DNA from 3 places in the Ruegeria sp. R8_1 genome. Region 3 is predicted to be linked to each of the others. Evidence: riboswitches for the same ligand, from Rfam matches in the RefSeq annotation. Region 3 holds a riboswitch; each other region holds the start of a gene.

Region 1 (2,263 bases), on a different contig from region 3:
TCGGGCTGGGTTTCAAACACCAGCGGTTCACCACAATTGTCTACGGTCACTTCATGCGCGGCAACACCGCTCGCCATGGCTATAACCAGAGCCACGGACAAGATATGTTTCATTTTGGAAATCTCCTGGAGGGTTGGGAAACAGTGGTTTTTCGTATGTCCAGCGCGGGGATCATCCGACCGTCGTGCTGAAAGAATAAGTAGTCGACGCCGAACGTGTCGCGCACATGTTGAGTCGTCAGGACCTCGGAAACAGGGCCAAACCCGGTCAGCCGGGTAGATTTCATCAACGCGACATGGGTGGCGAATTCGGGGATCATGACAATGTCATGGACAATCATTATGACGGTTATCCCCAGTCCAGCGACCAGCGATAACATCCGCCCTTTGGCGTCGGGATCCAAATGGTTCGTCGGTTCGTCCAAAAACAGAAGAGTAGGGTTCTGCGCCAGCGCACGCGCGATATGGGCGCGCTGACGTTCGCCACCCGACAACACTGCCATGCGCTTGTCGGCAAGCTCCAAAAGGCCGGTCAGGTCCAGAATTCGCGTCAAGTCGTTTGCGTGATCTTCAGAGGAGCGGTCCGAGCGAATTGGAATTTGCCCAAGTGCCACATAGTCACGCAGATGCAACCGCCCATCGGGATATTCTTGCTGACTGACGACGGCAATTTTTCGGGCGCGCTCCGTCGCTGACAATGTCTTCAAGCTCTGCTCTTGCACCAGAACGTCGCCTTCGGACAGAGCTTCAGCGCCACATAGTAAGTTCAGCAGAGTGGTTTTGCCAGCGCCATTCGGACCGGCAATGGCCAGAACCGACCCCTCTTCCAGATCGAACGAGATGTCCTGCAACAGAACTTCACCGTGAAAAGAATAGTAGGCTACACCACGCGCCTGCAGGAAGGGTCTGGTCATCATCGAGCTCCTCCAACAGCCAACGCCGGCATGCGCGCCAATGTCTTGGTTATCAGAGGTGCAGGCCTGTCTGTGGCCTTTGTCCAACCAGTCGCGCTGCCCAGGTATTGCGCGGCGAATTGGGCAAGAGCATTCAGCTCCTGCTCGGTGCCGATATCACCAAACAGGTATTGGGCTTTTCCCGGGGCCTGAAATCCGACGGTGACCGGGTGATCGCATCCAGCCATACAATCTACTGTACGCACTGCGAAACCCGCAGGCAATTCAGGGCACAAGGCATCCGCAATGTGCTGCGCTGCCTCCAGACCCTGACAGGTCGCGCAGATCAGAACAAAATGATCAGTGGGCCCGGTCATCAAGCGCCTGTTGCACGGCCGCTGAGGCCGTACTGAAACGCGGTCGCGCATAAAGGCGTACGAGGTACCATCAAGCCTCCTTCCAGGACGCCCCGCCCCGGGTTGGTTTCGGTTGCGATGGCAGGTCTCCTGACTTGCGGGTCGAGGCTTGGCCACCCTTCCCGACATTATTCATGTCAGTGGGATATTGGCTTCGCTCACCGCCTACAGTTGCGGGGGCAGTTACGGACTTGGCACTTAAACCTCACCGTATTCCCTTTTCACCGCTGGAGCATGCCCCAGGGAACCATCAAATGCGTCACTGCCCGAGATCAGATCGCCGGTCAACACAAATCACCGGAGGTTGCGCAGGAATATAGTTTTGAAAATATGTTTCCCTTCAGGAAAATTGCAGGCGATAACGGCGAAGCGAAAGGCGTTAAGGATAGGTTGGTGAAAGCATCAAACGATAGGTCCAAACTTCAGTTTTCTCAGGATCCCCACAAGGTCAGGGACCCCGGTGAAAAGAACCTCGAAACGGCGATCGGTCGGGAAATCCGCGCGTTGAGGTTACAGCAGGGCGTAACAATTGCGGAATTGTCGGGGCTGACCGGATTGTCCATCAGTATGCTGTCAAAAATCGAAAACGGATACACATCGCCTTCATTGACGACGCTGCAATCTCTGGCCAATGCCCTAAGCACACCGATCACTGCCTTTTTCCGCAGATATGAAGAAACCCGAAACGCAACCCACACCAAAGCGGGAAAGGGCGTTGAAACAGAAAGAGCCGGGACACGCGCAGGCCATCAATACAGCCTTTTGGGTCATATGGGGTCTAATGCCAGCGGTGTTGTGGTCGAACCCTATCTGATCACGCTGACGGAAGAGTCCGACACTTTCCCCACGTTCCAGCATGACGGGATTGAAATGCTCTACATGCTTGAAGGCGAAGTCGACTACAGACACGGCGATCAAATTTATCTGCTCGAGCCGGGGGATACGTTGTTCTTTG
Region 2 (2,263 bases), on a different contig from region 3:
GCGCGGCCATAGGGACGCGTTGCGACGCGCGAACGCGCCGATATGGCCAATGTCCTTCAGTCCGAATTCCTGCGGTGACAGTACATGACGCCGAGCGCTGGAGCCGTACAGATCTGCCAACCGCCAAACGGCTTCGGGCGGAACCATCTGGTCGTCCTCGAAAGTGAACAGATCGACCGGTTTGCCTTTCTCTGCCCAGGTTGCGGCTGGTAGCGTTTTTCCGATTTCAGGCAGATAGTTTTGGGGCGCCGTGCACCACTTACGCCACTGCCAGTAAACCGATGCAGGCAGGTCGGCCCCAAATCCCACTGCCTTTCCTGGCAGGTATCCAACGGTTTTTACCGCCAGCGGAACATGTCCATACCAGAACAAGGACGCCAGCGCGCGATAAGGCCAAGGGTGATCACTGATTGTCACCAGCCCCGAACACACACAGATCATGCGATCTATATGGTCGATATCAGGTTGTATTGGCCCCAACATCCCTCCGACCGAGTGTCCTATGCTCCAGTGTTCTGCGTGTGGGTAACGTTGGCGCATTTCCGCTCTGGCGGCAGGCATGTCGGTCAGCGCCCAATCCGCCATCTTCACCCGCGATTCCTGCAGTGGTCCGGTTAGTGAGTGGCCAAAGTCGCGATAGTCGTAGGTCAGGCAGGCGATCCCCTGATCCGCTGCCAGCCAATGCGCGAAATGCTGATAATAATCCCTCGGGACACCGGTCGCACCATGTACAACCACAGCGACTTTGGGATCGGTCACGGGCCGGTACAGGCGCGCCGACAGCATTGCCGAACCGGCAGAAAACCGAAAATCCTCGGTCAGGACGGGGGGTGTATCATCCAGCATAGCATTGCTCACCTGATCTGAACTGTTCGGTTTACCCCTTATCCCCACTTCTTTGGCCAGGCTGAGTCAAGGGCGCATCAAGATGACCAAACGTCCACTTTGCACCTACTGCCGCTTGACTCAAAGCCCGCTCAACCGCTAGCGATGGCGTGATGGTTCTTGTCCCGTGTCGGGACAGGATGAAAAGGGAACACGGTGCGATTCTGCCCGGTCATGCCGGAACGAACCAAGGCCGCGACTGCCCCCGCAACTGTAAGCGGTAAGCAATGCCGAAATACCACTGGCCAAACGGCTGGGAAGGTCGGCAACGCGATGACCCGCAAGTCAGGAGACCTGCCATCAAAGCAAAACTGTAACTCGGGCGGGGTGTCCGGGCGGGATTGTCAGCGCGCTGTCACACCTGATCCATGCCCCGTTCCCCGCGCGGAGGGCGCATTATGATCTGGAAGACAAAAACGCACCAATTCAGTGCAACCCTATGTCAGAAAACCGGCAAGACCTGCCCGGCTCTGGCGCAGATGGCACGGGCTGTTGTGCAAGCGATGGAATCCGCAGTGCCCGCCACTTCGGATGACTTCGCCTTGGACGGCAGCGGAGAGCTGGGCCATTGCCCACAGGGCTGCATCGCTCGATTCCGCGCCCGGAAAGATCAAATTCGCATCTTCTGCGGCACCAGCACGGACGCCTCGCTCGACGCATTGGATGGTTATGCGGATATGCTGTTCGGCCCCGATGCGGCGGCCCGTCCGGCCAGCCTGTTGCCAGCGCCGCCCTGCGCCATGCTTGAAGTGTCAGAGCTGGCCCCGGCGCAATCAGCACAGCCCCAGCAGCATCTGGCGCTGTAACTCAGTCCGGCGCGCAGGTTGCCCAGCGCATTTGCCCATCGGTTTCAACCGCACAGGGCCGCACGGCGCGCAAGCGACGCAACGCCGCGTCAGGTGCTATGCCCTGTTCGACCATCAGCCGCAGGGCGATCATCCCCGACCGCCCGCACCCGCCCCGGCAATGCACCAGCACCCGCCCTCCACGCGCCAGAATATGCGCGGCGGACTGGCTGATCTGCGGCCATGCGGCCTCGGTGTCTGGTGACGGCGCGCCAAAATCCACAATCGGCAGGTGCGTCCAGCTTATGCCCTCGGCGCGCAGGTCATCCCCCAGTGTTCCCGCCCCGGCCTGCGCCATCTCGGGGCTTGTGGTCATCGAGATCACAAGACCGGGCCGCCAGCGGCGGATAACATCCAAATCCCGCGCATATTCCTCCGTGCGCCCCGGCAGCGGTGACAGCGCGACATGGCCAGCCCCGACCGCGACCGCGTGAATTGCAAATGGCTCCATCCCCGCCCTCCTTTTCACATCGCTTCTATGCCGTGCAAACTGACCTGCAAACCGAATTTCCCCGTTGGCGGCGGTGGACGCG
Region 3 (2,263 bases):
GGCGCGCAGGCGATCCGCGCGGCGGACCTGATCCTGATCCCCCGCAAGGGCGAGAACAAGGCCGATCTGGCCGGGCTGCGCGAAAAGATCATTGCGCAGGTGACCGACACGCCGCCGCAGATCGCCTATTTCGATATTCCCAAGCGCCGCTCGGAAGACGGGTATCTGCGCGGGGTGGACGAATGGCACGACGCGATTGCGTTGCGCTGGCGCGAGGCGATTGCCGCCCATCCCGGTGCACAGCACGTGGCGCTGCTGATCTGGGGCGATCCGTCGCTATACGACAGCTCACTGCGAATCGCGGCGCGGTTGGACCCTCAACCGACGACGCGAGTGATCCCTGGCATCACAGCGCTGCAGGCGTTGACGGCGGCCCACGCGATTCCGATCAACGAACTGGGCGCGCCTTATATCGTGACCACGGGGCGGCGGATTCGCGACGAAGGGTGGCCGGACGGTGCATCGAACGTGGCGGTCATGTTGGATGGTGAGTGCTCGTTCCAACATCTTCAGATGGCAGATTATGACATCTGGTGGGGGGCTTACGTGGGCATGACTGAAGAAATCTTGATCAACGGCCCTCTGATCGATGTTGCACAGTCGATTCTGGACACCCGAGCAACTGCGCGCGCTGATCATGGGTGGATCATGGATATTTATCTTCTCAAAAAGCGCGTGATCTGACGTAAAACGTCGCAAATGACGATTGCGCGGCAGCAGATGAAACGGCTAAATGAACCTGTCTGGTCCTGTCGGCAATACCGGCAAGCTAAGAGGGAATGTGGTGAGACCGCGCGCGATCGAATCCACAGCCGCCCCCGCGACTGTAAGCGGTGAGCCCTGTTCAACCAGCCACTCCTGAGTTTCAGGGGGAAGGCGAACAGAGGCATCGACCCGTGAGCCAGGAGACCTGCCAGGCGTGATTTGAAACACCGGCCGTCGGGTGCGACGGCATAGGAGAATTAAAAATGACAACACAAACACAAACCGCTTCGCGCGCTGGTATTCTGCCGGTCATGTTCGCTGTGGTTCTGGGCCTTGGCATCATTTCGGTGACCGGTCACGTTCAGGCGGCTGCCCTGCATGACGCTGCCCATGACGTGCGTCACGCAACTGGCTTCCCCTGCCACTAAACCCATGTTTGGTCGCATTCTGACCAGCGCGTTGTTCGCTGGTGCTACAGCAGGGCTGATTGCCGCCCTGCTGCAGCTTGCGTTTGTGCAACCGGTTTTGCTGCACGCGGAACTGTATGAATCGGGTGAATTGGTGCATTTCGGCGGTGACGTCGTAAGTGCTCACCCCGAGCTGCCGGGAATGTTCTCGGACCTGTTCCGCGATGCGCTGAGCGTTATTTTCACCATGCTCATCTATACCGGTTATGCGCTGATGATGATCGCGCTGATGTCGGTGGCCGAGGGCAGCGGTCACAAAATCGACGGGCGCACAGGCGTCTTGTGGGGCCTGGCCGGGTTTGTCGCGGTTCACCTTGCGCCGGGGTTCTCCCTGGCACCCGAAGTGCCCGGCGTGGCAGCGGCGGATGTCGCAGCGCGTCAGGTCTGGTGGTTTGCCACAGTCGCGTCGGCAGGTGTTGCCATGTGGCTTATTGCCTTTGGCGGCACCCTGATCAGCTATGTGATCGCAGCCGCCTTGCTGTTGGCCCCACATCTGATCGGCGCGCCCGAGCCGGACGTGTTCACCGGCCCCGTTCCGACCGAGATCGGAGCGCTGTTTGCCGCACGCGCCTTTGGCATCGGCCTGGTAGCCTGGGTTCTGGTCGGGGCATTCGCCGGATACTTCTGGCGACATGAAAGTCAGCGTGCCGAAGCTGCGGCCTGACCAGCACGCCACTAAACACGCCGAGACCAGCTCGGCGTGTTTCTACTACCATCAAGGAACATAAAATGGCACGCTCACTTGCCCTGTTTGCAATCGGCATAGTTTTTGGCAGTGGTGCAGGATTTGTGGTTGCGGCTGCAAATGGCGTCACTTTCGACGGCCATGACCATGGCGATCCTGCACATCACAGTTCATCTCACGTCGAGGCAGCCGCACACGATCATTCGACTGCCATCAACCTGCCTGCTGGTGCTGATGCTCCGGGGCTTGAGATCGCTCTTACGCCCGACCCTATGGCGGGCTGGAACCTGCATGTCATGCCGCAGAACTTTCGGTTCTCACCACAAAATGCCTCGAAGACCGATGTCGACGGCGAGGGGCATGCACATGTCTACGTAAATGGAGAGAAACTGGCCCGGCTATACGG

Evidence for each region. Region 3 has a riboswitch for cobalamin ahead of J7380_RS01680 (CbtB-domain containing protein). Riboswitches for the same ligand answer to the same signal wherever they lie in the genome.
Region 1: it holds a riboswitch for cobalamin, as region 3 does, so the genes downstream of both, J7380_RS13405 (DUF1636 domain-containing protein) here and J7380_RS01680 (CbtB-domain containing protein) in region 3, are expected to answer to the same signal.
Region 2: it holds a riboswitch for cobalamin, as region 3 does, so the genes downstream of both, J7380_RS15995 (hypothetical protein) here and J7380_RS01680 (CbtB-domain containing protein) in region 3, are expected to answer to the same signal.

What each region holds. Positions count from the first base shown of each region.
Region 1 is NZ_JAGHRL010000005.1:261,880-264,142, reverse strand. Features, by position in the region: gene J7380_RS13415 (ABC transporter substrate-binding protein) at 1-113, opposite strand, end outside; gene J7380_RS13410 (ABC transporter ATP-binding protein) at 110-913, opposite strand; gene J7380_RS13405 (DUF1636 domain-containing protein) at 913-1,269, opposite strand; cobalamin riboswitch at 1,371-1,575, opposite strand; gene J7380_RS13400 (XRE family transcriptional regulator) at 1,702-2,263, shown strand, end outside.
Region 2 is NZ_JAGHRL010000007.1:49,694-51,956, forward strand. Features, by position in the region: gene J7380_RS15990 (alpha/beta fold hydrolase) at 1-846, opposite strand, end outside; cobalamin riboswitch at 983-1,202, shown strand; gene J7380_RS15995 (hypothetical protein) at 1,284-1,691, shown strand; gene J7380_RS16000 (dual specificity protein phosphatase family protein) at 1,693-2,181, opposite strand; gene J7380_RS16005 (DNA polymerase III subunit gamma/tau) at 2,255-2,263, shown strand, end outside.
Region 3 is NZ_JAGHRL010000001.1:337,097-339,359, reverse strand. Features, by position in the region: gene cobF (precorrin-6A synthase (deacetylating)) at 1-684, shown strand, start outside; cobalamin riboswitch at 728-933, shown strand; gene J7380_RS01680 (CbtB-domain containing protein) at 969-1,133, shown strand; gene J7380_RS01675 (CbtA family protein) at 1,138-1,836, shown strand; gene J7380_RS01670 (hypothetical protein) at 1,902-2,263, shown strand, end outside.